DNA from 4 places in the Halomonas sp. 7T genome. Region 4 is predicted to be linked to each of the others. Evidence: predicted binding sites of a transcription regulator. Region 4 holds the regulator's gene; each other region holds the start of a gene.
What was found. Region 4 encodes sigma-54, which starts transcription at its own class of promoters, with help from an activator protein. Its sites were predicted from a motif close to TGGCACNNNNNTTGCTNT; they were not measured.
Positions count from the first base shown of each region.

Region 1: LOS15_RS15165 (P-II family nitrogen regulator) is a predicted target of sigma-54. The motif match lies at 5,236-5,253, and genes of this name have one in related genera.
Region 2: LOS15_RS15455 (urease accessory protein UreD) is a predicted target of sigma-54. The motif match lies at 2,274-2,291, and genes of this name have one in related genera.
Region 3: urtA (urea ABC transporter substrate-binding protein) is a predicted target of sigma-54. The motif match lies at 3,679-3,696, and genes of this name have one in related genera.

Region 1 is NZ_CP087112.1:3,224,692-3,232,596, forward strand. It holds gene LOS15_RS15140 (ABC transporter substrate-binding protein) at 1-519, opposite strand, end outside; gene LOS15_RS15145 (ATP-binding cassette domain-containing protein) at 519-1,286, opposite strand; gene LOS15_RS15150 (TonB-dependent siderophore receptor) at 1,475-3,676, shown strand; gene fhuF (siderophore-iron reductase FhuF) at 3,673-4,458, opposite strand; gene LOS15_RS15160 (accessory factor UbiK family protein) at 4,606-4,968, opposite strand; gene LOS15_RS15165 (P-II family nitrogen regulator) at 5,317-5,655, shown strand; gene LOS15_RS15170 (ammonium transporter) at 5,716-6,963, shown strand; gene glnK (P-II family nitrogen regulator) at 7,159-7,497, shown strand; gene LOS15_RS15180 (ferredoxin--NADP reductase) at 7,608-7,905, opposite strand, start outside.
Region 2 is NZ_CP087112.1:3,290,093-3,297,216, forward strand. It holds gene LOS15_RS15445 (diguanylate cyclase) at 220-1,581, shown strand; gene LOS15_RS15450 (copper chaperone PCu(A)C) at 1,619-2,146, shown strand; gene LOS15_RS15455 (urease accessory protein UreD) at 2,333-3,217, shown strand; gene LOS15_RS15460 (urease subunit gamma) at 3,245-3,547, shown strand; gene LOS15_RS15465 (urease subunit beta) at 3,612-3,932, shown strand; gene ureC (urease subunit alpha) at 3,929-5,644, shown strand; gene ureE (urease accessory protein UreE) at 5,793-6,335, shown strand; gene LOS15_RS15480 (urease accessory protein UreF) at 6,325-7,008, shown strand; gene ureG (urease accessory protein UreG) at 7,050-7,124, shown strand, end outside.
Region 3 is NZ_CP087112.1:3,278,974-3,286,878, reverse strand. It holds gene urtC (urea ABC transporter permease subunit UrtC) at 1-461, opposite strand, end outside; gene urtB (urea ABC transporter permease subunit UrtB) at 465-2,096, opposite strand; gene urtA (urea ABC transporter substrate-binding protein) at 2,198-3,550, opposite strand; gene LOS15_RS15405 (tripartite tricarboxylate transporter permease) at 3,933-5,423, opposite strand; gene LOS15_RS15400 (tripartite tricarboxylate transporter TctB family protein) at 5,473-5,955, opposite strand; gene LOS15_RS15395 (Bug family tripartite tricarboxylate transporter substrate binding protein) at 6,059-7,054, opposite strand; gene LOS15_RS15390 (response regulator) at 7,234-7,905, opposite strand, start outside.
Region 4 is NZ_CP087112.1:880,217-888,121, forward strand. It holds gene rapZ (RNase adapter RapZ) at 1-129, opposite strand, end outside; gene ptsN (PTS IIA-like nitrogen regulatory protein PtsN) at 204-674, opposite strand; gene hpf (ribosome hibernation-promoting factor, HPF/YfiA family) at 679-987, opposite strand; gene LOS15_RS03990 (RNA polymerase factor sigma-54) at 1,075-2,490, opposite strand; gene lptB (LPS export ABC transporter ATP-binding protein) at 2,596-3,345, opposite strand; gene lptA (lipopolysaccharide transport periplasmic protein LptA) at 3,375-3,866, opposite strand; gene lptC (LPS export ABC transporter periplasmic protein LptC) at 3,875-4,447, opposite strand; gene LOS15_RS04010 (KdsC family phosphatase) at 4,447-4,989, opposite strand; gene LOS15_RS04015 (KpsF/GutQ family sugar-phosphate isomerase) at 5,018-6,004, opposite strand; gene LOS15_RS04020 (ATP-binding cassette domain-containing protein) at 6,309-7,130, shown strand; gene mlaE (lipid asymmetry maintenance ABC transporter permease subunit MlaE) at 7,131-7,905, shown strand, end outside.

The DNA of each region.
Region 1 (7,905 bases), 1.3 Mb from region 4:
CACTATTAATAAAGGGGCGGTGGTGGGAGCGCGGGCTTTCAGACGGTCGATCAGCGCTTGTGTTGAGGCAATAAGAGTCTCGGCTTGCCGCTCGCGGTTAACCCGCTTACCCAGCTTTCGTGTTAGCCCCTGCATCTCATGCCATGTATCGCTGTCTGCCTGGTAAAGCGTCAGCGGCTCAACGGGAGCGATGCGCGATAGGCGCGCGGTCAAATTGCTGAACATAGGCGAGATAAAAATGGCCTCAGGTGACAAGTCAGCGAGTAGCTCTAGGTTAGGCTGGGTGCGCAGTCCCAAGTCGGCCACTCTCTCTGAGATACGCGGTTCACCGACCCAGGCGTGGTAGGCGTCGATTTGCGCTACGCCGCTTAACGGCGCGTCCAGTGCGATCAGCGTTTCGGCAAGTGTCCAATCCAGCGTGGCCCACTGTGGCGATGCGCCACTGCTTAAGCCGCTGACGAGCATCAGACCCCAAAACAGCCATAAAGCCTGGAAGTGACGAAGCAGTCGTGTGCGCATCAAGCCACCACGGCAATCGGACGTTCAGACGTGGGGTGAGACACGATACGCATATCGATGCCGTAGATGGCGTGTAATGTGTCGCGCTGCATTAAGCGTGCTGGGGGGCCATCGGCTAAGAGGCGGCCGCTATGCAGTGCGACCAGGCGGTCGCAGTAGCGGGCGGCCATATTAATATCGTGCAGCACGATGATGACGCCTAAATCCAGCTCGTACGATAGCCGTTGAATAAGGGCTAATACCTCGACCTGATGGGCAATATCGAGCGCGGCGAGGGGCTCATCTAGTAGCAAAAACTGGCTTCCCTGGGCAAGTAACATGGCGAGCCAAATGCGCTGGCGTTCGCCACCGGAGAGCGTATCCACCAGACGGTCCACTAGTGCCTCGGTGTGCGTGAGTGCCAGCGCCCGCTCGACGGCCTCGCGGTCTTTCGCGGTGTGTCGGCCTAACAACCCATGCCATGGGTAGCGCCCCATCGCGACCAGTTCACGGCCGGTTAAGTGCTCAGTGGGGGGCAAGTGCTGAGGGAGATAGGCCACTTGGCGGGCGAATTCACGCTGACCCCAATCACTCAGGCGGCGCTTGGCAAAACGAATGTCGCCTTGTGAAGCGAGCTGCTGGCGAGCCAGCAGTTTTAGCAACGTGGATTTACCTGAACCGTTGTGGCCAATCAAGCCGCATACCTGGCCGGGTAAGAAGGTAGTGGTAGTGGCGTGCAGCAGCGCTTTATTGGCAACCTGAAAGCCTGCGGCGTTCACTTCAAACATGGTGCCTCTCCCGCCCATGGACTCAGCGATAGGTAAATACATCAGCAGGAGCGAATTCTAAACAAATATAAATATTTATCAAACTCATTATTGTTTGGGAATTATTATCGTTGAAGCTTTGCATGATAGTGATTACCATTTGCCTCTGTAAAATATCCCATAACGATACCTAAAGAGGCGTACGTCTCATGCTTGATCCTTTGCTCAAAGCTTCCCCATTACCCCCTCAGGCAACACCCCGTAAACCGCTGGTCAGCGCTATTCAGCATGCCCTGTTGATGTCAGCGGCTGGCTGTTTTGCCTTCGGTGCTTCGCCACTGTTCGCCCAGGAGGACACCGCCGCGCTAGACACAGTCACCGTTCAGGCTGAAGCCCTTTCGGTGGTTACTGAGGGCACAGAAAGTTACCGTACTCCCCTTACCAGCACTGCCACACGTCTTGATCTGACGCCCCGTGAAACACCCCAGTCCGTGTCGACAGTGACGCGTGCCCAACTAGATGACTTTCAGCTAGAAACCATCAATGACGCGCTCGAAAGCGTGCCTGGCGTAACGGTTGAGCGCTTGGAAACTGATCGTACTTACTACTCTGCGCGTGGCTTTGAGGTCTCTAACTTTCAAGTCGACGGCCTGCGTGTGCCGATGCCTTATAACAATGTTCATGGTGATATGGACACCGCGATTTACGACCGCATCGAAGTGGTGCGTGGGGCTACTGGGTTGATGTCTGGTTCAGGCAACCCGGCCGCGACGGTTAATTTTGTGCGCAAGCGTCCCACGGAAACGCCCCAAGCCTCTATCGCGGGCACGCTGGGGTCATGGGATCATCGCCGTTTGGACGTGGATGTTTCTGGGCCGATGGATAATGCCGGTCGTATTCGTGGGCGGCTTGTTGCGTCGGGGATGCAGAGTGACTCGTACCTGGATCGGCTCAGTCGAGAGCGAGGGCTGCTCTATGGCGTGGTAGAAGCCGATGTGACGGATAGCACTCAACTGGCCGTGGGGCATACCTGGCAGCAGAACAATTCTGACGGCAATATGTGGGGGTCACTGCCTAGCTACGATTCGGCGGGCAACCCGACTAACTATGCACGTAGTACATCTTCAGCGCCGGAATGGTCCTACTGGGACGTCGAAACTCATCGCAGTTTTGTTGAACTCACTCAGCAGCTCACCGATACGTGGTCGTTGAAAGGGACGGTGACGCACCTGGATATGCGCTCTGACACTCAGCTGTTCTATATTTATGGCGCGCCGGATGCGGCCAGTGGACAAATCGACAGTAGTCAATTGACCTTGAGCCAGTACGAGCGTCATCTAGAGCAGTGGGTAGCGGATCTGCATGCTAAAGGTAATGTGGAGGCGTTTGGACGTACGCATCAGCTTATGACGGGCATCGACTGGAGCCAGAGCCGCAACCAGCAGGAGTCGCGCTATCCCGCCACGTCCGCCTCGACATCGCTCCCTTGGCTTGATGAATGGGATGGTCGTTATCCTGAGCCTTCTAGCTGGGCGGCGACGCCTGCCTCCGTTGGCGATGCCACTATTAAAGAGCGCAGTATTTACGGGGCTGCTCAGCTGGATCTCGCCGACCGCTGGACGGGCGTTGCCGGTACTCGGGTAAGTTGGTTTGATACCACGGGGGAGCAGTACGGGACCTCTCAAGCGACCGAAGCGAATGGGGTGGTCACGCCTTACCTGGGGGTGATTTATGATGTGACCGATAACGCATCGCTCTACGCCAGCTATACCGAGATTTTCTCCCCGCAGACCGAAACGAACCGCAGCGGTGAGTACCTCGATCCTATCGATGGTAAGGCGCACGAAGTCGGTATTAAGGCAGATATGTTCAATGGCGGTGCCGATGCGTCGCTCGCCATGTTCCGTATCGAACAGGATAACGTGGCTCAGCCAGACGGCACGCTGCCTGATGGTACCTCCGTGTATGTGGGGGGTAACGGCATCACCAGTGAAGGCGTTGAGGCGACAATCGCAGGTGAGCTAGCCCCAGGCTGGCAAGCGAGCATCGGCTATACCTACCTTGAAGTGGAGGATGCTGACGGTAATGCCGCCAACACCTATATTCCCCGCAACATGGTGAGGGCTTCTACCAGTTATCGCCCAGCCAATATGGATCAGCTTAAAGTGGGCGCTCGGCTGCGCTGGCAGGATGCGATTGAACGCGAGCAGGACTTAGCTGAAGGTAAAACGCGCCAAGACGCCTATGCGCTGGTCGACTTAATGGCTAGCTACGACTTTAGCGAGCGGTTAACCGGCTCGCTGAACATTAATAACGTCACGGATGAGAAATACCACACCAGCCTCAAGTGGGATCAAAGCTTTTATGGCGCACCGCGGCATGTGATGGCCAATATTACCTGGCGTTATTAAACGCGCTGTTTGCTGCCCTCTTTACGTCCACGCCCGTGCACCGCGCGGGCTTTTTTTGTGTCGGCTTTTTCGTGGCGACGCTTGCAAGCAATCGGGCAGTTATCGCAATAGCCAAGCGCTGGAATACGATAGCGCAAGCAGCACAGGCGCCGCTTGCGTTTACCATCGGCGCCCACACTAACCGGTTGATAGAGCGGGTTTAGTTGGCCATCTGGGCGCTGGCGTTGAGTTAAAATGGCATGGGCTTCAGCCAGACGCTGCGGCTCGACGCTGGGGTGCGCGGCAAACACGTCGGTGAAGTAATCAAAGTAAGTGCCGGCATTATTCCAAAACACCCGAGGGGATACGCCGGAGAGTGAGGCCAGTGTCGCAATAACAGAGGTAAGGTGTGCGTCTATCAATAGGGAGAAAACGGCAAAAGGCTCGCTGGTTTGTGGCGCACTGCCCTCGTGGGCAAAATGCAGGCGTTCGGTACGGCGGCTGTCGGAGAGATGCAGTGCCACTTGATTAAGGGCTAAGGGAAGCTGGCGACTTAGCAGAAGATGCGCGGCCAGCGCTGGTGCAATCACGGCGCTGAAATGCCACCGCGACCACAGCGAGGCGCTGGCTTTTAGGTCGTCGCTGTTTAAATCAGCCGCACCAAAATGCAGCACATGCTGGCGTAGTTGTGCGGCGTCGGACAGCGCTTCGCCTGGTAATAGCGGCGTTGGGGGCCGTGGCCCGAAAGAGGGCGCAGTGAATGCGCTAAGGGCATCTTGATAGAGCCACTGCAGTGACGACATCGGCACTCCTTGAGCAACACAGGCAACGATTTGCCGTGCGCTACAGTAGCAGGAGAGGCACAGTTGTCAATGATTGTGATTATCATTTTCATCACAAGGCGGCGGTAAGCGTCTCAGCGCACTACCGCCGTGGTGAAGCGCTAGCAGTTACTCTTCGGAAGCGTTTGGCTTCTCAGCAGTGCTTGGTTGAACAGGCTTGGTCGTGTCAGTGTGCTCAGGTGTCGGCGGGGCCTCGGCTTCAAGCGGCGTGGTGTTGTTTGCCACAGAGGCTTCCACTGCTGCTTCAAGGCTAGCCACTTGACGCTCCAGGGCTTCAACGCGGGAGCGCGTGCGCTGCAATACATCCATCAAAATATCAAAGTCTTCCCGTGAGACTAGCTCCAGCCTGTCAAAGGCACCACGTACTACCTGCTGCACGCCTTTTTGAATATCTTCCGGGGCTTGAGACGCGTTCTGCAAACGATCCCCAATTTGCTGGGCTAAACGGCTGATGCGATCTTGAGGCGCCATTGCTCTCTCCTTAAATGACCACGCATAAATGGTTACTGCTTACCAATAAGGATACGCAACCCACCGTCGATGCGCATGTTTCGTTTGCAAATTAGCGTCTGGCCACTCTTGATCGACGCGATGCATCGAAATGAAGCGCCTCGCATTTATTAATGTTCATTTATGGTGCAAGTGACCAAGCAGCGGCGGCTGCTAAGTCTTCCTTGCCGCCGGGTGCGCTGCGTTTTTATAAAACAAACTGCTGACTTATAAGAAAAAAAGCGTGGGTGGCACGGTATGCGCATTAACGGGATAAGGCGTTAATTCGGGCGGCGTTGCCGCTACCTCATCCAGCAGGGGAGAACCGGGATGAAACTCATCACCGCTATCATCAAACCATTCAAACTTGACGACGTTCGTGAAGCGCTCGCCGATAACGGCGTTCAGGGCATCACGGTGACGGAAGTAAAAGGCTTCGGTCGTCAAAAGGGGCATACCGAGCTGTATCGTGGCGCGGAGTATGTTGTCGATTTCTTACCCAAAGTAAAAGTAGAAGTTGCTGTCGATGATGCGCGCCTTGAAAGCGTTCTAGATGCGATTTGTAGCGCGGCGAACAGCGGCAAAATCGGCGACGGCAAGGTGTTTGTAACGCCATTAGACGATGTGATCCGTATTCGTACCGGAGAGCGCGGCGCTGACGCTGTGTAAACAAGGCTCTCTGGTCTGTTTTTTACGTATAACTTCTCTTAAAGCAACGGGGAACACCTCATGAATGAGTTAGCTGATTTGAGCTATGCGCTCGATACGTTTTACTTCTTGATTTGCGGCGTGCTGGTCATGTGGATGGCTGCTGGCTTCTCAATGCTTGAAGCTGGTTTGGTGCGTTCGAAAAACACCGCCGAAATTCTGACCAAAAATATCGCGCTGTTTGCCATTGCCTGCACCATGTACCTGCTGGTGGGCTATTACATTATGTATTCCAGCAGCGCGGGGGGCTTCCTGCCCAATCTAGGCTTCTTAATTGGCGCTGAAAACAGCGTGGATGCGGTCACCGCAGGCGGCGACGATGCGCCTTACTACTCCATGCGTTCTGACTTTTTCTTCCAGGTCGTGTTTGTCGCCACTGCGATGTCGATTGTCTCGGGTGCGGTTGCCGAGCGTATGAAACTGTGGGCGTTCCTGGCCTTTGCGGTGGTGATGACCGCCTTTATCTATCCGGTGTCTGGTTACTGGACCTGGGGCGGCGGCTGGTTGTCTGAGGTCGGCTACTCTGATTACGCGGGTTCTGGCATTGTACACATGGCCGGTGCTGCCGCTGCTTTAGCCGGTGTACTGGTGCTTGGCCCACGTAAAGGTAAGTACGGTAAAGATGGTTCTATCCACGCGATTCCAGGCGCCAATATGCCGCTGGCAACGCTGGGTACCTTTATTCTGTGGATGGGCTGGTTTGGCTTCAACGGTGGTTCGGAGCTGAAAATGTCCGACATCAGCTCTGCTAACAACGTTGCCCAGGTATTTGTTAACACCAATGCGGCGGCGGCGGGTGGTGTGCTTGCTGCGCTGATTCTCGCCAAGCTGTGGTTCCGTAAAGCGGATCTCACCATGGCGCTTAACGGTGCCCTGGCCGGTCTGGTTGCGATTACCGCTGATCCGCTGTCGCCTTCTGCGCTTGGTGCGGCGGTTATTGGTGCAGTGGGCGGCTTGATTGTTGTCGTGGCTATCGTCTCGCTGGACAAGCTGAAGCTTGATGATCCGGTCGGTGCGATCTCGGTACACGGCGTGGTAGGCATCTGGGGCGTACTGGCGGTGCCGTTAACCAATGGCGATGCTTCTTTCGGCGCACAGCTGATCGGTATTGTGGGTATCTTTGGTTGGGTATTCATCGCAAGCATGGCGGTATGGCTGGTACTGAAAGCCATCATGGGGATTCGCGTTAGCGAAGAAGAAGAGTACGAAGGTGTCGATATCGCAGAGTGCGGTCTTGAAGCCTACCCCGAGTTTAGCGTGAAGAAATAAGCATCAGCATCCTTACGCTAGCCAGGCCTCCCCATGTGGGAGGCCTGTTTGCTTGAGGGCATTCTTTCCATCCATTGGCGTTGATTTTTTATTCTCTGCCGGTAGCGGTGTATGCTTAATAGCAACGGGTGATGGGCTTTAACACAGTGGCCCGCCAACCTTCGACAATAGGCCACCAAGCTAGAGGATGTCGCAATGAAATTGATCTCAGCCATTATCAAGCCGTTTAAGCTTGATGACGTACGCGAATCGCTCTCTGATATCGGCGTGCAGGGCATTACGGTAACGGAAGTAAAGGGCTTTGGCCGTCAGAAAGGGCACACAGAGCTATATCGCGGTGCAGAGTACGTAGTGGATTTTCTGCCCAAGGTGAAATTAGAAGTGGCGGTTGATGATGATATGGCCGAACAGGTCATTGACGCGATCACCCAGGTCGCCAATACCGGCAAAATTGGCGATGGTAAGATTTTTGTCATGCCGCTGGAGCAGGTGATTCGTATCCGTACCGGTGAAACCGGTAAAGACGCGGTTTAACCGCGACGGGTGCTCAGCCGCCTAAGATTATCAAAACGCCCCGCTAAACAGCTTGTTTAGCGGGGCGTTTCATTTCACGTAACGGCGCCTAGCACGACGATGACGGGGCGTTACTTTTCAACGAATGCACGCTCAATCACGTAATCGCCCGGCTCGCCCATCCGCGGGGAGATGTTCAGGCCCAGCTCGTCGAGCAGTGCGCTGGTGTCGTCGAGCATGGCAGGGCTTCCGCAAATCATTGCGCGGTCTTGGCGCGGATCAATCGGCGGAAGGCCGGTATCTTCAAACAGCTTGCCACTGCGGATATGGTCGGTTAGGCGACCCATGGTGTGGAACTCTTCACGGGTGACCGTGGGGTAGTACACCAGCTTCTCAGCGATCTCTTCGCCCAGATATTCGTGAGCAGGC
Region 2 (7,124 bases), 1.2 Mb from region 4:
ACATCGCGCTTGTTGGTGCGTCAAGCGTAATAAGTGTTAAAACGCATTTATAAAAAAGGACATCGTTATAACCGCACTTAAATTATCAACACCCATTTTGCTCATCCACTTATTTCTAAAGAGAGCCGTGCTTATTATTAAAACCCTGCACTGGGTACGTGTTGGCAACATGGCTTTACGGTAACATGGCTTGCCTTAACAATCAGAGCCGGGTGGAGTATGCGTTACAAAGATAAAAATCAGCTCGCTAACGAGTGGCGAATGCTGCTGGAGAGTACGCCAATGGCGTTACGCCACGCGGTGGAAAGGCTGATCGAACAACACTGCGCCCGCTTTGCTGATCACTTTTACAGCGTCATGCTGGAAGACCCCCACGCCTCGCTATTTCTCTCCAACGACCAAGTGCATCAGCGCTTAAACCCCTCCATGCAGCGTTGGCTGAGCGCCATGTTTGCCGTGGAGCATGTCGACTTTGAAGCGCTGGTCGTGCATCAGGAGAAAGTGGGCCAGGTGCACGCGCGTATCGATATTCCCGTTAACTTGGTACTTAACGGCGCGCGACAGCTTAAGCAGGCAATCTATCAGCAGATTAACGCCTCTTTTGAAAGCCCGCTGTCGTCGGGTGCTGCGTCGGTCTATGTCTCTAACCATATTGATATGGCCATGGAGATTATGAGTCATGCCTACTCCGTTGCCAGCGACCGCAATGCACGCACGGAAGAGGCGTATAAGCTCTTCTCGCTGACCCAGAGCATTGGGGACGAACGCGAACGGCAGCGTTCAGCGCTGCTGGATTGGGAAAATACGCTGATGTTTGCCGTGGCCGCCCAGCAAGGCGTCGCCACCTTTCCTCGGCTGGCCAGCTCCGAATTTGGCCTATGGTACTTTCATAAAGCGTGTCATGCGTTTGAGGGCGCGCCGGAAATCAAGACCATTTCGCGGCATATTTATCACGTAGATGATGAGTGGTTAAGGGCGCTGGGCAGCGACGATATCCATTCACGGCTACAGGCGTTGAGCGATATTCGCAATGCGGCGCGCACTATCCTTATGCTGTTGGATGACGTGTTAGAGCGTGCGTCGGGATTAGAAGCGGGGCGCGATAGCTTAACCCGGCTGCTTAATCGGAAGTTCCTTTCCGTGGTGCTGAATCGGGAAGTTGAAATAGCACGCAATTCAGAAAAGCGCTTTGCACTATTAATGGTAGATATCGACCACTTCAAGTCGATCAATGACACTCATGGTCACGATGCGGGCGACAGCGTACTGCAGCAGGTGGCTAGCATTCTTGACCGCTCCACCCGTGGAGGCGATTACGTTTTTCGCATGGGCGGTGAAGAGTTTCTCATTGTGTTAGTGGATACCGACCTCGAAGGTAGCCGATTGTTTGCTGAGCGCTTGCGGCAAGCGGTGGCTAAAGAGTCGATGCTGGCAACGGCCGATACGCTGCTCAATGTGACCGTCAGTGTTGGGGTGACACTCCACGATGGCCACCCGGACTATTTGCGCTCGCTGCAGCGCGCCGACCAAGCCCTCTACCAAGCCAAGCGCGGCGGGCGAAATCAGGTAGTGACCGGCTAATCAGCTCTTTTAAGGAAAGCACTTAAGGAAAAGCACTATGTTGCGTACTGCACTGTTAACAACGCTGTTATTGACCAGCACAGCGCTGCTTGCCAACCAGCACGGCCAAGATGATGGCGCATCAAGCCATACGCTACCTATTGAGGCCGCCACGCCCTGGACGCGGGCAACGCCGCCAGGGGCCGGGGCGGGAGGAGGCTTTGTCACCCTGACCAACCGTAGTTCGACCGATGACCGCCTAGTGGGGGCCACCTCACCACTTACCGAGCGCGTTGAACTGCATACCATGGAGATGGATGGCGACGTGATGCGTATGTCTCACCTGCCGGATGGCATTGAGCTGCCCGCAGGCGATACGGTTACGCTGGCGCCGGGCGGCTTACACCTGATGTTTATGGAGCTGGGTTCCCCCATCGTTGAGGGAGAGCCTGTGCCTGTCACGCTTGAGTTTCAAAACGCTGAGAGCATTCACGTAGAGCTTGAGGTATTGGCACCGGGAGCATCGCCAGAGGGAGCTGAACACGCTCACTCGCATGCTGAACAGTCTGGGCACATGCACCACTAATCGTTACGTAATATCGTGGTGCAGGCGGCGTTCTGGTGCATTTTTATGGTGCAAAAATGCCGCAGGCATCGTGCTGGTTGCCCCATTAACTGCTTTTACGGTCGCATATTTAGGCCTTTCACCATTTTGGCGCACTCTTTGCATTAAATGGGGAAAGGCTTATCAAAAAGGATGCGACCGCTTCCCATGCTTCTGTGCGAATCCGTAACACCGCGCGCTGGCTCCGGCCACCGGTTCGACCAAGACCGCCACTGGGCGGCATCCCTGGCGCTGCGCTTCGCCCATCGCGACGGCATCACCCGGCTGACCCAAGCGCGTCACCAAGGGCCGCTGCGGGTTCAACGCCCGTTTTACCCTGAAGGCAGCACAGAAGCCTGCCATGTCTACGTGCTGCACCCGCCAGGTGGCTTGGTCAGTGGTGATGCGCTCACGATTCGCGCTGACATCGAGCGCGGTGCCCACGCGCTGCTCACCACGCCTGCGGCGAACAAGCTGTATAAAGCGGACAGCCAGGGCGTCGCCTGGAGCCAACACACTGAACTGAACGTGGAAGATGGTGGCATCCTCGAATGGCTACCCCAGGAAACGATCGCCTTTGATGGCTCCAAGGGCACTCAGCGAACGCACATTGCGTTGCATGGCAGCGCCCGTTGCCTGGGCTGGGAAATCATGGCTCTAGGCCGTCCCGCCAGTGAACTTCCTTATGTAACAGGCCGCATTGAGCAGCACTTTCGCCTAACCCTGGATGGCAAGCCGCTGTGGCTGGAACGCCAGCCGCTAGACCCACTGCATCCGCGTTTTGCGGGGCGCTGGGGGCAGGGCGGCGCCACGGTGCAAGCCACGCTGTGGGCGGTGGGTTTAGAAGATGCCGGTGGGACGATTGATGAACTACGCGAGGCGCTGCCGGATAACCCGCGTTGGGCCGTCACCGTTCGTCATGGCGTACTGCTGCTGCGCTACCTTGGAAACTCTCGTAATGAAGCCTGGGCGCTATGTGAGCAGGCCTGGCATTTACTGCGCCCGCGCTGGATTGCGCGTGAGGCCCATACACCGCGCATTTGGTTAACCTAATTCGATGCACTGCCGGAGATTCGACCCATGGAGCTGACCCCACGAGACAAAGATAAGCTGCTGCTGTTTTCTGCCGCCCAGCTTGCCGAGCGCCGCAAAGCTCGCGGCCTAAAACTCAACTACCCCGAAGCCGTCGCGCTAATCAGCTTCGAAATTATCGAAGGCGCCCGTGACGGTAGAAGCGTCGCCGATCTAATGAGCTACGGCCGCGAGATTCTCACCCGTGACGACGTGATGAACGGCGTGGCGGAAATGGTGGATGAAGTGCAGGTGGAGGCTACGTTCCCTGATGGAACCAAGCTGGTCACCGTACACACCCCCATCACTTAAAACGGGCGGCGCTCAATCCGTGTTAAATCCTGGCGCTGACAAATTGAAAAAGGGGAGAACCATCATGATTCCCGGTGAGTATCAGTTAAAAGACGGTGATATTGAGCTATGCGTGGGCCGCGAGCGGATTAGCGTCGAAGTGGCCAATACCGGCGACCGCCCCATTCAGATTGGCTCCCACTACCACTTTGCCGAAGCCAACCCTGCGCTGGTATTTGATCGCAGTAAAGCGTGTGGTTTTCGTTTAGATGTCGCAGCGGGCACCGCGATTCGCTTTGAGCCTGGCCAGACCCGCGAGGTCACACTGATTCCGTTTGTCGGCAAGCGCGAAATCTACGGCTTCCGTGGCGATGTGATGGGTGCGCTCGATGGAGATAAACAATGAAACCGGTTAACAAAATCAGTCGGCAAGCCTACGCCGACATGTACGGCCCCACGGTGGGCGACCGCGTGCGCCTGGGGGATACCGAGCTATGGATCGAAGTGGAGAAAGACGCCACCCACTACGGCGACGAGGTGAAGTTCGGCGGCGGCAAGGTGATTCGCGACGGCATGGGGCAAAGCCAACGCAATGACGCTACGGTCATGGATACGGTGATTACTAATGCACTGATTTTAGACTGGTGGGGCATCGTTAAAGCCGATGTCGGCCTGCAGGGCGGGCGCATTGCCGCCATTGGCAAGGCAGGCAACCCCGACGTACAGCCCGATGTAGAGATTGTGATTGGCCCTGGCACTGAAGTTATCTCAGGCGAAGGCAAGATTCTCACCGCTGGCGGTATCGACGCGCATATCCACTTTATCTGCCCCCAACAGGTGGAAGAAGCGCTCATGAGCGGCGTCACCACCATGCTGGGCGGCGGCACTGGCCCGGCGACGGGCTCCAACGCCACCACCTGTACCCCCGGCGCTTGGCACATTGGCAAGATGCTCCAGGCGGTAGATGACCTGCCGATGAACATTGGCCTGCTCGGCAAAGGCAACGCCAGCCTGCCTGAAGCATTGGAAGCGCAGCTAGAAGCCGGTGCAATGGGGCTGAAGCTTCACGAAGACTGGGGCACCACGCCTGCGTCTATCGATAATTGCTTAAGCGTTGCCGAACGATACGATGTACAGATCGCCATCCACACCGATACGCTCAACGAATCCGGCTTTGTGGAAGACACCCTGGCGGCGTTCAAAGAGCGCGGTATTCACACCTATCACACCGAAGGGGCTGGGGGCGGTCACGCACCGGATATCCTCACCGCCTGCTCAAAAGAGTACGTGCTGCCATCTTCTACCAACCCGACGCGGCCTTATACGGTGAACACCATCGACGAGCATCTAGATATGTTGATGGTCTGCCACCACCTGGACCCTAATATTCCCGAAGACGTGGCCTTTGCCGATTCGCGTATTCGCCGCGAAACCATCGCCGCCGAGGATATCCTCCACGACCTGGGCGTGATCTCGATGATCGCCTCCGACTCCCAGGCCATGGGCCGCGTGGGCGAAGTAGTCTGCCGCACCTGGCAAACCGCCCACAAAATGAAAGTGCAGCGTGGCCTGCTGCCGGAAGATGAAGCGTTAGGGGCTGATAACCTGCGTGCCAAGCGCTATATCGCCAAATACACCATTAACCCTGCCATTACCCACGGCATTGCCCATGAGGTAGGTTCTATCGAAGTGGGTAAGCTGGCTGATTTAGTGCTCTGGAAACCGGCGTTTTTTGGCGTAAAGCCCTCGCTGATTTTAAAGGGTGGCATGATTGCGGCAGCGCCCATGGGCGACCCCAATGCCTCTATTCCCACGCCGCAGCCAGTGCATTACCGCCACATGTTTGGTGCCTTTGGGCGGGCCACCAGCCAGATCCGGCTCAATTTTGTTAGCCAGGCCGCGATTGATGCGGGAATTAAGGATCGCCTGGGCCTGCATAGCACCTTAGCAGCCTGTAAAAACGTACGGGGCGTGCGCAAAAAAGATATGAAGCTCAACGACGCCTGCCCAGAGCTGACGGTTGACCCACAAACCTACGAAGTGCGCTGCGACGGCGAACTGCTCACCTGTGAGCCCGCCACCGAGCTGCCGCTAGCGCAGCGGTATCACTTGTTTTGATTGAGTTATTGTCCGGGGCGCCGGGGGTAGGCCTACGAGAGGGCGCTGTAAATACGTCCCTGTAAGCTACTTTTGCCATCCATGGTAAAAGACCCTCTCTACGGCCTACCCCCGGCTCAGCCTTCATGGATCGAGAAAGGATAAGAGCATGCTTAAATTAATTGAGCGCTTAGGGCCGATAGACGAAAGCGCCGCCAGCGACACGCTGACACTGCCCTTCGAGCTACGCATTCGAGGCCGTTTGAAAGCCGAAAGTGACAGCGGCCAGCCGCTGGGGCTGTTTCTGGATCGCGGTCCCGTGCTGCGCGATGGCGAAGGCTTAAAAGCTGAAAGTGGCGAGGTAGTGCGCATACGTGCCGCTATTGAGCCTGTGGTGACTGCGCGAGTAAGCACAGGCTTACCCCTGGCGAGGCTTGCTTACCACCTTGGCAACCGCCATGTGCAGCTGGCGCTGGGCGAAGACGAAAAGGGCGGCTGGGTGCGCTTCCCCCCCGACCATGTGCTAGAAGAACTGGCGGAATTGCTGGGAGCTGAGCTTGAGCATCACAACGCCACCTTCGACCCAGAGCCGGGGGCCTATAACCAAGTAGGTGGCGGCGGGCATTCTCACGGACATTCTCATGGACACTCCCACGACCATGAGCACCCACATGATCATTCACACGCTCATGAGCACCACCATGCCCACTGAGCAGCCATCAGACCTCGCCCTGTTAGGGCTGATGCAGCTGGTCAGCCCCGCACTGCCCATCGGTGCCTTTGCGTTTTCCCAAGGGTTGGAAAGTGCCTTTGAGCTGGGCTGGGTCAGCGATGAGCAAAGTCTGGCGGTGTGGCTTTCTGGCGTGCTGGAAGACGGCCTAACCCGCTGTGAGCTGCCGCTGATTGCACGCTTATACTCCGCCTTTGAGCAACAGGACAGTGCCGTCGTTGCGCAATGGGATGAGTGGCTGGCCGCCACCCGAGAAACCGCTGAACTGGCCGCCGAGGATAGCCGCTTGGGCGCTTCGCTCAAGCGCTTGCTGGGCAGCCTGGACTTATTGCCACATGAGACCTTACTGCCGGCTCATGCCGGCTACGTCACCCTATTTAGCTATGCCGCCCACATGCGCGGCGTATCCAAGCGTCAGGCGCTTTTAGGGTTTGGCTGGGCGTGGCTGGAAAACCAGCTGGCGGTGGCCTGCAAAGCACTGCCCCTGGGCCACACCGCCGCCCAACGCGTGATTGAACAGCTGCGCGGGGAGCTGGTGGCCGCCGTCGACCAGGCGTTGTTGCTCGACGATGATGGCCTTGGCCCCGTATTGCCCGGCGTGGCGCTGGCAAGTGCGCTGCATGAAACGCAATATTCACGCTTGTTTAGAAGCTAAACGCTTAGCTATTTTAAAAGCTTATCTATTAGGAGAGAACAATGACGCACTGTTTACGCGTAGGCGTGGGTGGCCCGGTGGGTTCCGGTAAAACCGCACTGCTCAAGCAGCTCTGT
Region 3 (7,905 bases), 1.2 Mb from region 4:
GGCGCTATCAGTACCATGGCAAACGCAAACCAGGCCATATCGAAACCGAGCCAGTACCAGGGCAGGCTGTCCCAGCTGAGAAACACCATAAAATCCGGCAGCACCGGGTCGCCGTAGGTGCCCCGGTCACCGATTTGGCGCATCAGGTACATGCCCATGGCGTAGCCGCCAATGGCGAAAAACGCCCCGTGGCCCAGGCTCAAAATACCCAGGTAGCCCCACACTAAGTCCACTGCCACCGCGAGCAGCGCGTAGCTTAAGTACTTACCGAACAGGTTAACGGTGTAAGCGTTCACATGCAGTGGGTGCCCTTGGGGCACCGCAAGATGCAGCACGGTCACTAGCAGCAGCGCAGCAAACAGCACGCCAAGAAAGATCTGCGTGGCCCGTTCGCCAAACGGGCGGGTGAGCCAAAACTGGCTTGAAGATGAGTGCGTCGTTAATGAGATCGTCGATGACATCGCTTAGCCCTCCGCAGCCCGGCCCTTCTGCGGGAAGAGTCCACGCGGGCGTTTTTGTATAAACAAGATGATGAAGACCAGCACGATAATCTTGGCCAGCACGGCGCCTGCCCAGGGTTCCAACACTTGGTTGATAATCCCCAGCGAAAGCCCCGCCACCAGCGTGCCCCACAGGTTACCCACGCCGCCAAACACCACCACCATGAAGGAGTCGATGATGTAGTTCTGGCCCAGGTTGGGGCCTACGTTAGTGAGCTGTGACAGCGCCACGCCCGCCAAGCCCGCCACGCCAGAACCCAGCGCAAAGGTCATGATATCCACCCGGGTCGCGCGAATACCCATAGAACGCGCCATGGCGCGGTTCTGCGTGACGGCACGCACTTCAAGCCCTAAGCGGGTGCGGCGCATAATTAACATCAGCGCAGCGAACACCACCAGCGCAAAACCAAGCACGTACATGCGGTTGAGCGTTAACGACAGCGCATCGTTAATCACCAGCGAGCCGCTCATCCACTCCGGTGTCACAACGGAGCGGTTCTGCGGTGAAATCACCGTTCGCACCAGCTGTTGTAAAATCAGGCTAACACCGAATGTGGCCAGCAGGGTTTCCAGCGGGCGGCCCTTCAGGAACTGGATAACACCACGCTCAATCGCCACACCGGCTAGCGCGGCGACCATAAAGCCCGCGGGGATCGACAGGACCAGCGCCAGCCCCGGCTGGCCGGGCAACAGTTGCTGCATCATCCAGGTGGTATAAGCGCCCAGCATGATCAGCTCGCCGTGGGCCATATTGATAACGCCCATCACGCCAAAGGTAATGGCCAGGCCAATCGCTGCCAACACCAACACCGAGCCGAGACTCAAACCAAAATAGAGCGTTTCTAGGCCACGATTAATTTTAAGATTCTGCTCAATACTGATCAGCGCTTCATTAGCGGCATCGGCTACAATGGGGTCATCGTCATTCGCTGCCCGGCTAAGCGCGACGCGAACCCGCGGATGCAAGCTGCCTCGTAGCGTTTCAACGCCTTCCAGCTCGCCGCTTTCGACTTGGTAAATCGCCAGCGCCTGGGTCAGCCTGCGCGTTACCTCAGCGTCTTCTTCCTCAGCGATCAGTTCACCAAGCGATTCGGCCAGTGATTCGTCAACCTCACCCAGCAGTCGGCTGGCTGACGTACGACGGCGCTCAACGTTGGGCGAATACAGATCCACCACGGCAATAGCGCTACGTAACTGATTACGCAGCGCATTGTTGATACCGATACGATCTAAATCACGCCGAGACATTTCTCCCAGCGGTTCACCGGTTAAGGCATCCGCCACTGGCCAGTCGCGCCCTTGATTGTCGAGCACCACCACAAAGCGGCCGTCGTCCGTGCGCTGCAAACGCCCATCCAGCAAGGACTGTAGCCAATCACGCGCGCGCTCATCATCGCTTTGCAAAATAGCGATAATCGCTTCGCCTTTGGCTGGATAGGAGCGCACGTCCAGCGCTTTGAGTAGCTCAAGTGCCGCTGCGTCATCAGCCTCCACGGTGGCGGCGCTTGTTTGTGCCTGGGCGGTGGCTGTGACGCTTAACAACAGCAGGCACAGTGCTCCTAGACACAGTACTCCTAAGGAAAGGAAACGCCTCATGGGGTTCTTCCTTTGGTTATATTAGAAACAGGAATCTAAAAAAGGGAGGTAGCGTGCTCCCCCACCACTCAGCGTTCAGCCAAGCAGCGAGGGATCATCATTTACTCAGCGAGAGCAGCTTCGGCTTCTTCTGCTGCGGTGCTGCCACCACATGAGCCGTTCACCACGTTGAAGTTGCCGCAGCGCATAGGTGCACGCCAGTCGGCGATCAAATCACGCGAGCCAGGCAGGTAGTCAGACCACGCATCGCCTGCCACTGTAGAAGGAGTTTGCCAGACGATATCGAACTGGCCGTTGTCTTGAACTTCACCAATCAGCACCGGCTTGGTGATGTGGTGGTTGGGCATCATGGCCGCATAGCCGCCGGAGAGATTCGGTACGGTGACACCGATAATCGCGTCTTTCACTGCATCCACGTCGGTAGTGCCCGCTTTACGCACCGCTTCCGCCCACATATTAAAGCCGATGTAGTGGGCTTCCATAGGATCGTTGGTGACTGCCATTTCGTCGCCGGTGTACTCAATCCAGGCGTCGATAAAGTCGTAGTTTGCGTCAGTATCGACGCTCATAAAGTAGTTCCAGGCTGCCAAGTGACCCACTAGCGGGCCCGTATCAATGCCGGTGAGTTCCTGCTCGCCCACTGAGAAGGCGATGACTGGAATATCCGCCGCATCAATGCCTTGGTTAGAAAGCTCGGTGTAAAACGGTACGTTGGCATCGCCGTTAATCGTTGAGATGACCGCCGTGGGTTTACCCTCTTCACCAAAGCGGCGGATTTCTGACACGATGTTCTGCCAATCAGAGTGGCCGAACGGCGTGTAGTTGACCATGATGTCTTCATCAGCGATGCCATGCTCATCTTTGAGGAAGGCTTCGAGGATGCGGTTAGTGGTGCGCGGATAGACATAATCGGTGCCGACCAGCGCAAAGCGCTCGATTCCGACTTGATTAATCAGATACTCAACCGCAGGAATCGCCTGCTGGTTGGGGGCGGCACCGGTGTAGAAGACGTTTTCCGAGGACTCTTCGCCTTCATACTGCACTGGGTAGAACAACAGGCCGTTAAGCTCTTCCACCACCGGCAGTACCGCCTTACGGGAAACAGAGGTCCAGTTGCCGAAGATCACGTCGACCTCTTCTTGCGCCAGTAGCTCCCGAGCACGCTCGGCAAATAGCGGCCAGTTAGAGGCGGGATCCACCACCACCGCTTCAAGCTGGCGGCCCAGCAAGCCACCCGCTTCATTTTGTTGCTCAATAAGCATCTCGACGGTGTCTTTGAGAACGGTCTCACTGATTGCCATGGTGCCGGAAAGTGAGTGAAGGATACCAACCTTGATCGGGTCGTCTTCTTGGGCGATGGCCTGAGCACTGGCCCCCATAACGGCGGCGGCAATTAAGGCAGTGGTAAAACGGCCAAGGGTGCGAGGGTGTGTCTTGCGCTGCAGTGTGGTCACGTGAACCTCCTTGCGCCCCTTATGAGTGGGGCTCGGTATGTTGGCTGCGTGCTAACCCCTCTGCCGTTACGCCTTGCTGCTTCCGGCATGAGTGCGCTTTAGCACGCCCACGAAAGTGGTGACCAACACCTGCAAGGGGTGCGCCACACTGGAGCAAAAGAATTTAATAATTTAAATATCAAACACTTAGAATAATGTTAAAAATTATCCGACCGCCGTTTACGCACTAAGGTAGCGCGCTGGCACATCGTTCATGCACGGCTTAAATGCACCCAGAGAGCACCCTGCACCAAAAAAGCACTCGCGATGACTCTCACCCGAAAACCGTAAAAAAGCGCCCTAGCAGGGCTAGGGCGCTGAGCCTCTACCAAACGAACGGCAATTAAACCGCTAGACGCTTGCGGCGCTTCTTCAGCAGCGGTAACCCAAGTGACAGTACCGCAATCACCAGTAGTGACAGGGAAATCGGCTTGTCGATAAAGGTCGTCCAATCACCGCCAGAGATCTGCAGCGCACGGCGCATGGACTCTTCCATAATGTTGCCTAAAATCAGCGCCAAAATCAGCGGCGCAGCGGGGAATCCGAACAAGCGCATCCCTAGGCCCACCAAACCAAAGCCAAGCAGCAGCAACAGGTCGAAAACGCTGAAACTCATGCCGTAAACGCCGATCATGCAGAAGATCAAAATCAGTGATAGCAGCAACGGCTTGGGCAGATCGAGAATCTTGGCGATCAGCGGAATCAACGGCAGGTTAAGCACCAGCAGGAAAATATTGCCGATATACATACTGGCGACCACGCCCCAGAACACATCCGGGCGCTGCTCAAGCATCATCGGGCCAGGGTTTACTCCCATTACTAACAGCGCGCCAAGCAGCACGGCGGTGGTCCCCGAACCCGGCACACCCAAGGTTAACAACGGTACAAACGAGCCGGTACACGCCGCATTATTCGCCGCTTCCGGCGCGGCAACGCCCTTAATGTTGCCTTTACCAAACGTATCGCCATCTTTAGCAATGCGTTTTTCCATGCTATAGCCAAGAAACGAACCGATGGTCGCGCCAGCCCCTGGCAGCACACCGGTAAAGAAGCCTAAGACTGAACTGCGGCTAACCGGCCCGGCAATCTGCTTCACTTCACTGCGGGTCAACCTCAAGGAGCCAATGGCATTACGCGGCGCTTCTTTACCACCGCCTCCGCGCAGCAGCATGTAGAACACTTCGGCTAACGCGAAGATGCCCAACGCGACGACTAGGAAATCGACGCCGTCGAGCAGGTGAATAGAGCCAAAGGTAAAGCGTTCGGTACCGGTTTGCATATCAATCCCGATGATCGAGATCATTACTCCGATAACGGCGGCGATTAAGCCTTTAACGAGCGACTTATCGGAGAGTGACACAACGGCGGTTAAGCCCAGCACCATCAGCGCAAAGTACTCAGCGGGGCCAAAGCTTACCGCGACCTTGGAGAGCAGCGGCGCAATCAACATCAGAAAAACAACGGAGATAGTACCGCCCACAAAGGAGGAGTAAGCGGCAATCGCCAGCGCCTTACCGGCCAGCCCCTGCTTAGCCATCGGGTAGCCGTCAAACGAAGTGGCGACGGTTCCCGCCACGCCAGGGGCATTCAGCAAAATAGACGAAGTGGAGCCGCCGAAAATAGCGCCGTAATACACCCCAGCCATCAGGATCAGTCCTGACGAGGGCTCCATCGCGAAGGTAATCGGGATCATTAGCGCCAGCGCGCTGATTGGCCCAAGGCCGGGCAACATGCCGATAATGGTGCCAGCAAACACACCGGCAAAGACGTACGCGATATTGATAGGCTCAAGCGCGATGCCAAAGCCGTACATTAGATTGTTAAAGGCATCCATGGGTGTGTCTCTCTTTTAAACCCGCGAACAGGGGGCAAGCGCGGCTGGGTTAAAACGGCAGCACGCCAGTGGGTAGGTAAACATCCATTACCCGCGTCATGGTCAGATACAGCGCCAGCACCACCCCAAGCGATGTTGCCAGATTGACCCCATGGCGGCGGTAGCCGTAGTAAGCGGTTAGGCCTACACATAGCAGCGTCGAAGCCAGCACAAAGCCTAGCGGTACGAGTAAGAACGCGTAAGCCGCGATGGCGATCGCGGTGACGATTACCCGCGCCCAAGGCGTCAACAGCAGCGGCCCTTCGGTTTCGGCGTGATCAATCTGATCGGCTCCCGCAATAGGGCCAGGGCGCTCAAAAAACAGGCACGCCGATAGCAACAGCAAAGAGACGCCTAACACCTTTGGAAACAGGTCAGAATCCACTGGGCGGGGCAGCGGAAAGTTGGGAATTTGCCAGGCCATAGCCAGATAGGCAGCTGCCACTAACGACAACACAAGCGCTAGCCATTGGTTGGTATTGAATCGAGTCATGGGAAAGCTCTCCGAAGGTGTCGTTGCTGAATAGCAAGATCCTTGCGGTATCAGACGGAAGACCCGGTGGCGAGAGGCCACCGGGGGCTGGGGCGAGCGCGTCTTACTGGCGCATCAGACCCAGGTCGGTCAATACGCTGCTGAACTGCTCTTGCTGCTCATCCAGGAAAGCAGCGAAGGCATCGCTATCCTGGTAGGCATCAATCCAGCCCAGCTGGTCGCTTGCTTCGCGCCAAGCGTTGGTTTCGAGCATCTCGGCGAAGAGCGTTTCGTAGTATTCAACCGCCTCGTCCGGCATTTCCGGGGCGCCCATGACGCCACGCCAAATATCGAAGGTGTAGTCGTAACCCTGCTCTTGGTAAGTGGGCACCTCCGCCAAGCCGCCACCCAAGCGCGCTTCAGACGAAACGCCCAGTGCGCGCAGCTGGCTACCTTCGCCCAGCTGGCCTACCGCTTCACCGGCACCGCCAATCACTGCCTCGATGTGGCCGCCCATGAGGTTGGTCATGGCGTCGCCACCGCCCGAGAAGGGGATGTAGTTAACCGAGGAGGCATCCATACCCGCCGCGGAAGCAAGGCCAGCCACCGAGATGTGGTCCATGGAACCCGGCGCACTGCCGCCGCCTACGCTCAAACTGGGATTCTCTTTCAGCGCTGTGAAAAGATCATCCAGGGTTTGGTACTCGGAGTCTGCCGCCACCAAAATAATCGAATAGTCGGTATTGATGCGCGCAATCGGAGTGAAATCGGTGTGGTCGTAACGCGAAGCACCTGCCAGCGGTACCAAGATCATCGGAGGACTGGTCGCGAAAAGTTTATGCGGGTTGCCGTTATCACGGGCTACCTGGGCCCAAGCCACCGCACCGCCGCCGCCCGGCACGTTAATGGCGGCAAAGCTTTCATCAGCCAGCGCTTCTTGCTGAATAACACGGGACATGGTGCGTACTAGCGTATCCCAGCCACCGCCTGGGTTGGCCGGCGCAACAAACTCGATCGAACGGCTAGGTGTCCACTCGCCGGCTTGGACGCTGGTCGTCATGGCCAGAGCGGCTAAAGGAAAAGCAAATACAGCGGCACGCTTAAGGGAAAGCGAGTTCATGGGCGTTCTCCACAGTCAGTTATGTTGTTATGCGCGGTGATTAACACGCGTCAATTGTGGTTACGCCATGAACGTTAGAAGACCGCCCCCACCTCCAACAAGCTTATGCCCATTAATAACAAACTGTGCTTTTTGTGCGTTTTGTTCATTTTGTTCACGACCGCTTGATAACAGCGCGTTTACAGTGACTCTAGCCAGGTTGAGGAAGATGCCAGCAGCCGGTAGCGTCGCTCAGGGCGGCCAACATCGCCATAGCCGATTTCGGCGTTAACCGCCTGTTCAGCCACTAAAAACTCCAAATAGCGCCGCGCCGTTGAACGGCTGGCACCCATCGCTTGCGCTACCTGCATCGCCGTTTGGGAGTCGCGCTCGGCGGCCAACGCTTCCACCACACGGCGCAGGGTCAAGCGGTCAATGCCCTTAGGTAGCGTTCGCGCCGCTTGACGCTGAGTCTCACCGGGCTGTAAGCGAGCGAGCACTTGATCCAGCTCGTCTTGACTCATCTCGGCGCGATTCGCCAATGCCTCTCGCTCGCGTCGAAAGCGCGTCAGCATTTGTGTCATACGCGTCGCTTCAATCGGCTTAATCAGATAATCAAAGACGCCACCGCGCAGCGCTTCGCTGATGGTTTCTACTTCACGGGCGGCGGTCACCATGACGATATCCACATGCACATAGTCGCGGCGAATGGCCCATAAAAGCTCCAGGCCCTCCACATCGGGCAAGTAAGCATCTAATAAGATGAGTTGAACAGCATCGGCATGCTGGGCCATCAGCGCTTGGGCTTCGTTACCATTACGTGCCAGCCCCACCACGTAAAAGCCGTCGCTCTGCTCAATAAAAGCCTTATG
Region 4 (7,905 bases):
CTCGTCAACGAGAGAGCCAAGCAGCATGGCGGGTAAGTTGTCGATGGCGTAATAGCCTAGATCTTCTAGCGCTTGTAAGGCGATAGATTTACCGGATCCGGAACGGCCGCTAATGATCACCAGTTGCATAGATTTTCTCTTGGGCTGCCAAAAATAAGTGGGGCTTCAACAAAAAAGTCAGCAGCTAGCGTCGAAGTAGATGCTTAATGCGCGGTTTTTTCACGAATTTTAGAGGTGATAAGCTCAAGAAGCTCACGCTGGCTTTCGCTTTTGCGCAATTGCTGGCGCGTATCGGCCTCATTCATGATGGTGGCAACTTGCCCAAGCAACGCTAGGTGAGTGTCGTCGGCCTCTTCTGGTACTAATAAAACGAAGACCAAATCGACTGGATCTCCGTCGATAGCATCAAAATCGACCGGTTCAGCAAGTTTTAAAAAGCCAGCGATAGGCGCGGTGCAGTGCGGGCTTCGCGCATGGGGGATGGCAACACCGTTGCCTATCCCCGTGCTTCCCAGGCGCTCGCGACCGATTAAACGGCTAAAAACTTCCTGGCTATCAAGGCTAGGGGTATTTTGAGCAATAAAGGTGCTGAAAAATTCCAGCACCCTTTTTTTGCTGCCCCCGGGCACGTCGTAAAGAATGCGCTCCGGGGGAAGTATGGTTTCCAACGTCATTGAATTAACGCACGCCAGCGCCTTGGGCGCGAGCTTGTGCTTTTTCCTTGTGTTTAACGAGTTGACGGTCGATTTTGTCTGCTAAAGCGTCAATAGCAGCATACATATCATTGTCTAGCGCCTCGGCATGCAGGTCAGCCCCTGCTGCATGCAGCGTGCAGGCAGCTTGTTGGCGCTCTTTTTCAACAGATAAGGTCACTTGTACTGTCGTAATGTTGTCGTAATGTCGCTCAACGCGCGCTAGTTTTTCGTTGACGTAGTCACGCAAGGCGTCAGTCAGTTCTACATGATGACCAGTGATGTTTACTTGCATTGACGTGCTCCTTATCCATGGGACTGTACTTCGATTGTAACCCTTTTTGCGCTATTGCAAAGCCCTATAGCGGTGTTTCCTTGTTCGCTAACGTAAACGGCGCCGTTCACTGGAGGAGGGAATGCCCATTGACTCTCGATATTTAGCGACTGTGCGCCGCGCAACACTGATACCACCTGTTTCCAAAAGCGCTACCAAACGGCTGTCGGAGAGCGGCTTGCCGGGCGGCTCCTCTTGAACCAACTTCTTAATCCGTGCGCGGATGGCGGTGCTGGAGTGGCTATCGCCACCTTCCTGGCCGCTCACCTGGCTGGAGAAGAAATATTTAAGTTCAAATACGCCGCGAGGCGTATGAATATACTTTTGGGTGGTCACCCTGGAAATCGTGGATTCATGCATTTCCACGGCCTCGGCGATATCCGCTAGGATTAACGGCTTCATTGCCTCTTCGCCATGCTCTAAAAAGCCAATCTGGCGCGTGATAATTTCACGGCCCACCCGCAGCAGCGTGTCATTACGGCTGGAAAGGCTTTTAATCAGCCAGCGGGCTTCCTGCAGGTGCTCTTTAAGAAACTGGTTGTCTTGGCTTTTATCTGCACGCTTGATGAGGCTGGCGTAGTCTGGCTGAATGCGCAGCTTTGGCAATGCTTCCGGATTAAGTTCTAAGTGCCACCCTTCGTTGTCATGCCGTACGACTAAGTCTGGGGTTATGTAGCTATCGTCGCTATCGCCATAGGCACTGCCGGGACGCGGGTCAAGGCTACGAATAAGGCGAATAACGTCATCAAGCTGTTCATTGTCTAGACTCAACCGCCGCTTAAGCAGTCGTAGATCGTCTTTGCCTAACGCTTCAAGAAACTGGCGCACCAACCGTTTAGCGGGCACTAGAAACGGGGTTTCCTCTGGGAGTGTGGCGAGTTGAAGCATGAGGCACTCGCGTAAATCCCGTGCAAAAACTCCCGTGGGTTCGAATTGCTGCAAGCGCAACAGGGTATTTTCGACTTCACGCTGGCTTAGGCTATCGAGGCCCTGCGCTTTCAAGCCCTCACGGATATCGTTAAGCGGCTGGGTGAGGTAGCCGTTGGCATCTAGAGCGTCGATTAAGCTTTCGGCAATGGCGTGCTCTCGAGGCGAGAAGTCGGTCATAGCCAACTGCCAAAGGAGGTGGCCATGAAGGCTTTGGCCCGCTGCTTGACGCTCAAAGTCAGGCCCTTCGCTGGCACCGCCTACGCTGCCCATATCTTGGTAGGTATCTGACCAGTCACTATCAACAGACAGTTCGTTGGGGATGCTTTCGGCCCATTCTGTTTCTGGTGTTTCGGTGACTGCCTGCTCGCCAAATTCATCCTCTTGTTCCAACATGGGATTAGCATCGAGCGCTTGCTGAATTTCTTGCCGCAGATCGAGTGTGGAGAGCTGAAGCAGCGCAATTGCCTGCTGCAGCTGAGGTGTCATGGTGAGCTGTGTGCCGATACGCAGTTGAAGAGAAGCTTTCATGACCATCTGAGAACCACTCGTTAATCAGAAAGCTCCACCCTAGTGCGAGTTATCCTCTGGCGCAAGTGCAATAAGCATGCCATGAAAAGTAATTAGTCGGTAGACGCTTGTTTATAGGCGGAAATCAGCCCCAAGGTAAACATCGCGTACCTTCTGATTGTCGAGAATGGATTGCGGGTCGCCGCTGGCAATGATTTGGCCATCGCCGACGATATAGGCAATATCGCAGATATCAAGCGTATCCCGAACGTTATGGTCGGTGATGAGTACACCGATATGGCGCTGTTTGAGCGCACGTATAATCGTTTTGATATCACCAACGGAAATAGGGTCTACCCCTGCGAACGGCTCATCTAGCAGAATAAATGCAGGCTCTGTGGCCAGTGATCGGGCAATTTCAACGCGCCGACGTTCGCCACCGGATAGGCTCATGCCTAAATTGTCGCGGATATGAGTAATATGAAAATCCTCAAGCAACGACTCTAGGCGCTGTTCTCGCGTATCGCGATCGAGCTCCTTTCGAGTTTCAAGGATCGCCATGATGTTATCGGCAACGGAAAGCTTACGAAAAATAGAGGCTTCCTGGGGTAAATAGCCAATGCCTGCAATGGCCCTTTCATGCATGGGCGCACGAGTGAGGTCTAAATCATCGATACCCACGTTGCCAGCATCGGACTTTACCAGACCGACGATCATGTAAAACGACGTGGTTTTACCCGCACCGTTTGGGCCTAGCAGTCCTACAACGCTGCCTTGGGTAATTTCTAAGTTAATATCCTTAACTACGCGGCGGCGCTTGTAGCTTTTCGCCAAATGATGCGCGTAGAGCGTTTTTACCGGAGCAGCGTCGCTGGTTGCCATGGAGCTGGGGGTTGTCACAAATGAACTCCCTATTGCGAGGGCTGTAGGGTCATGCGTATGCGCTGAGACTCGCTTCCATCAACATCAGAGCGCGCCTGAACGACTTCTCGGTCGATGAAGTACTCTAGGCGTCCCCCTTGGAAACGGTCGCCTCGCTGAGTGAGCTCTGCTTGATCGATGAGCTCAACCCGGCGTTCAGCGACATGATAGATAATGCGGCGTGCCCAGCCTTCCATGGGTGTCTCTTCATCTTCAAGCTGATTACGCAGGTAAGCGCGCTCGCCTGTCGCGGTAGCTCGAGCGAGCTCGCCAGCATCATTACGCTGAATCTCGACGCGTTCTCCGCGAAGCTGCATTTCGCCCTGGCGGATGTTGACATTGCCGCTATAGACCGCCGTACCTGCGCGCTGGTCAAGATCTAAACGGTCAGCTTCAACTTCAACAGGGGCTTGTGTTGTTTGGGCAGCCGCCGAGAGCGGCACCGCTAAGGCTAAAAGCGCGATGCGGATTAAAGCGTTCATAGCGACTCCTAAGGCGCTTGAGTGGCGGGCGGATGGGTGCCCCGCACATTATCAGTTAATCGAACCTGGCTCGTGTCAAGCCACATATCCATACGTAAGGCACTGATTTGCTGCGGTGGCTGCTGAAGCAGTACCGGTGCCTCGCTCCATGCATGGCGAGTCATGCCGTTATAGTGTAATGACTCTGTATCCAGCTGCCAGCCTTCATCGGGTGCCAGCAGCCTTGCCGAACCCGTTAACGTGAGTGCGTGTGTGTCCGTATTGAGCGTGCCAGCGTTGGCGGTGGCTAGCCATTCCCTCTGTTCACTATCAAATATTGTCGCTCTGGGCGAGGTGGCTTGCGTTATGGCTTGCTGGGGCGTGTGAACTAGATAGGGCGTTATCAGCGATTGTTGAATCGCCCCGGTTTCGCCAAATAGGGTGATTTCAGCGTTTTCTAGCACATGCCCCGGCTCTTCGGCTTGAGCCTCAGGGTCTGGTGTGATGTCTTGTGGGCCGCGGGGGTCTATCCACACCAGCAGGGTACCCAGAGCTACCACCATCCCGGTCAGCCAGACGCGCTTTTTAACCCGTAGCGCCATTACGAATGCCTGTGCAAATAGGTGTCCATCACGGCATCCCAGTGGCCTTGGGACATCAGCAGCGTATCGCAGATCTCACGCACTGCGCCGTGTCCACCTAAGCGGTCGGTAATCCAATCCGCGTGGGTGTGCATGTAGTCAGGCGCATTGGGAACGGTAATGCCCACCCCAGAGCGCTTAATAGGTGCTAAATCTGGCAGATCGTCGCCGCAGTAGGCAACTTGCTCTAACGTGATATCCAGGCGCTGGCAGAGTGCTTTCAGCGTGACAAGTTTGTCTTCGCACCCTTGGTAGACATGCGTGATACCTAGCGACGCCGCGCGCTGGCTGACCATGGAAGAGTCTCGGCCGGTAATCAGCGCTACATGAATGCCTACGCGTTTTAATAGCTTTAGGCCGTGGCCGTCCTGGGTGTGAAACGCTTTAATTTCAATGCCGTCCGCTTGGAAGTAAAGGCGTCCATCCGTCAATATGCCATCGACATCTAGGGCCAGTAGACGAACACGACGAATGCGGTCAAGTAGAGCATCAGGTAGGGCCATAGAGCCTCCTTCAAGTGTTGAATGGCGATTAAATTACGCCGCTGGATAAAAGGTCATGCATATGTAGGGCGCCAATCGGCCGCTGCTGATCATCGACCACGGCGAGTGCGGTGATGCGGCTTTCCTCCATAATTCGGACTGCTTCTGCCGCCAGTATGTCTGGCCCAATGCGCTTGCCGGGCCGTGTCATGACCTCATCGACACAGATCTTTCGCAGGTCATGAAACTGATCGAGCGTGCGGCGTAGGTCGCCGTCTGTAAATACGCCGACTAAACGCCCTTCGCTATCGACAACGCAGGTGAAGCCTAAGCCTTGCCGAGTGATTTCCAGCAGGGCATCTCGTAACGGACTGCCCAGCGCCACTTGAGGCAGGCGAGCGCCATCATGCATAACGTCTCTTACGCGCAGTAGCAAGCGTTTGCCTAAGCTACCGCCCGGATGAGAGAGCGCGAAGTCTTCAGCGGTGAAACCGCGAGCTTCTAAAAGCGCGACGGCCAGCGCATCCCCGAGGGCGAGTGCTGCAGTGGTTGAGCTGGTAGGCGCCAGGTCAAGCGGGCAGGCTTCCCGTTCAACGCCACTGTCGAGGTGAGCATCGGCATGTTTGGCAAGCGTCGAACCGGGGCGGCCGGTCATACTCACCAGGGGAATGCCGAGCCTTTTAAGCAGTGGAAGAAGCGCAGTGACTTCAGCCGTTTCGCCAGAGTTGGAGAGGGCTAGTACCACATCGGTACGAGTGATCATACCAAGGTCGCCATGGCTAGCTTCGCCAGGGTGAACAAAAAAAGCAGGCGTGCCAGTGCTAGCAAGGGTGGCCGCTAGCTTGCCAGCAATATGACCAGATTTTCCCATACCGGTGACCACGACTCGGCCTTGGCAGGCAAGTATTAATTGACAGGCATGGTCGAAGCCCTCGTCAAGCTTTGCCTGAAGGCCCCCAATGGCGGCTTGCTCAATTTGCAGGGTGCGCAGTGCACTTTCACGCAGCTGGCTGGGGGTCGAGGGGGGCTTGCGCATGGTGCTGATCGTCTCTTTAACGTTTAGACATGAGTAAGCAAGAATAACATCTCGTTGCGCTTTAGAGGTAAAGCGCTTCATCGCTAAGTTGCTTAAAATAGTGAGATAGCCAAGTGCACAACATTGGGTTGCCGACAACCTGTGCGGCGGTTACTGCACGCTGTCACTAAAGATAGTGTTAGGATACGATGTTCGATAACATTTAGAAAACACTGTTTCTTTAACATTAAGTTTTCACTATGCAGTGCGCGGTGCTCTTATACTAATCCGCTATGATGCGGCGGCTTTGAAGGTTAATCAGCCTATGACAGATGTTCCCTTCATAGAAATTGAAGATTTGTACTTCTCCCGAGGAGAGCACGATATTTTCCGGGGGGTCAATATGACGATTCTGCGGGGAAAGGTGACGGCCATTATGGGGCCCAGCGGCACGGGTAAAACGACGCTGCTTAAGCTGATTGGCGGCCAGCTGACCCCTGACCGTGGGCGAGTGTTGATTGATGGTCAAGACGTTCATCGTCTGTCGCGGAAAGCCCTGTTTGCGCTGCGTAAGCGTATGGGGATGCTGTTTCAGAGTGGCGCGCTCTTTTCTGACCTTGATGTGTTTGAAAATGTGGCATTTCCCCTGCGGGTTCATACTGACTTACCCGATGCGATGATTCGTGACTTGGTGCTGCTCAAGCTGCAGGCCGTGGGGCTTCGCGGGGCGCGTCAGCTTTCGCCTGCAGAGCTTTCGGGGGGGATGGCGCGGCGTGTGGCTCTAGCCCGCGCGGTGGCGCTCGACCCTGAGTTGATCCTCTATGATGAGCCGTTTGTAGGGCAAGATCCGATCTCCATGGGCGTATTGGTGCAGCTGATCAAACGACTGAATCAGGCATTGTCGCTCACATCAGTGGTGGTCTCTCACGATATAAAAGAGACGCTAAGTATTGCTGATTATCTCTATTTGATTGCCGATGGGCAGGTGGTGGCACATGGTACGCCACAGACACTGGATACCAACCAGGATCCGCGCGTTAGCCAGTTTATCCATGGCGAGCCAGATGGGCCTGTGCCATTCCATTATCCCGCTGAGAGTTTCTATCGCGATATTCTCGGACAAGCTTCGGTTACAAGGGCAGGGTAAATGCAGTCAAAACTCAAGCAAAGCACCGCTTATATTACTCGCTTAGGTCGCAAAGGGTGTGATGCGATGGAGGCGCTGGGTCGTGCGGGCATTTTTCTAGCGCAGTCTGCTGTGGGCATTCCGTCTCGTGAGGGGTGGAGCCTTTGGTTAAAACAAGTGCACTTTGTCGGTGTGCTATCGCTGGCCATTGTGCTGGTGTCGGGCCTGTTTATCGGTATGGTTCTGGCGCTGCAGGGCTATACCATTTTGGTTGATTTTGGCGCTGAGCAGGCACTGGGCCAGATGGTCGCGCTCTCGTTATTACGCGAATTGGCGCCTGTGGTGGCGGCACTGCTGTTTGCCGGGCGTGCAGGGTCGGCATTGACCGCTGAAATAGGCCTCATGAAGGCGACTGAGCAGCTGACCAGTATGGAAATGATCGGCGTCGACCCGTTGCGCCGGGTAGTGGCTCCGCGGCTCTGGGCTGGCTTTGTGGCGCTGCCTATTCTCACCGTGGGTTTCAGCGTAGTGGGAATATGGGGGGGCTATTTAGTCGGGGTGGAGTGGCTGGGCGTTTTTGAGGGCTCGTACTGGGGCAATATGCAGGCCAGCGTGTCATTTATTAACGACATTGGTAACGGCATGATTAAAAGTGTCGTTTTTGCGGTGGTGGTGACCTGGATTGCGGTTTTTCAGGGGTACGATCTCATACCGACTTCTGAAGGGATTTCCCGTGCTACCACGCGCACCGTTGTGTATTCATCGCTAGCCGTCTTGGGGCTTGATTTTGTATTAA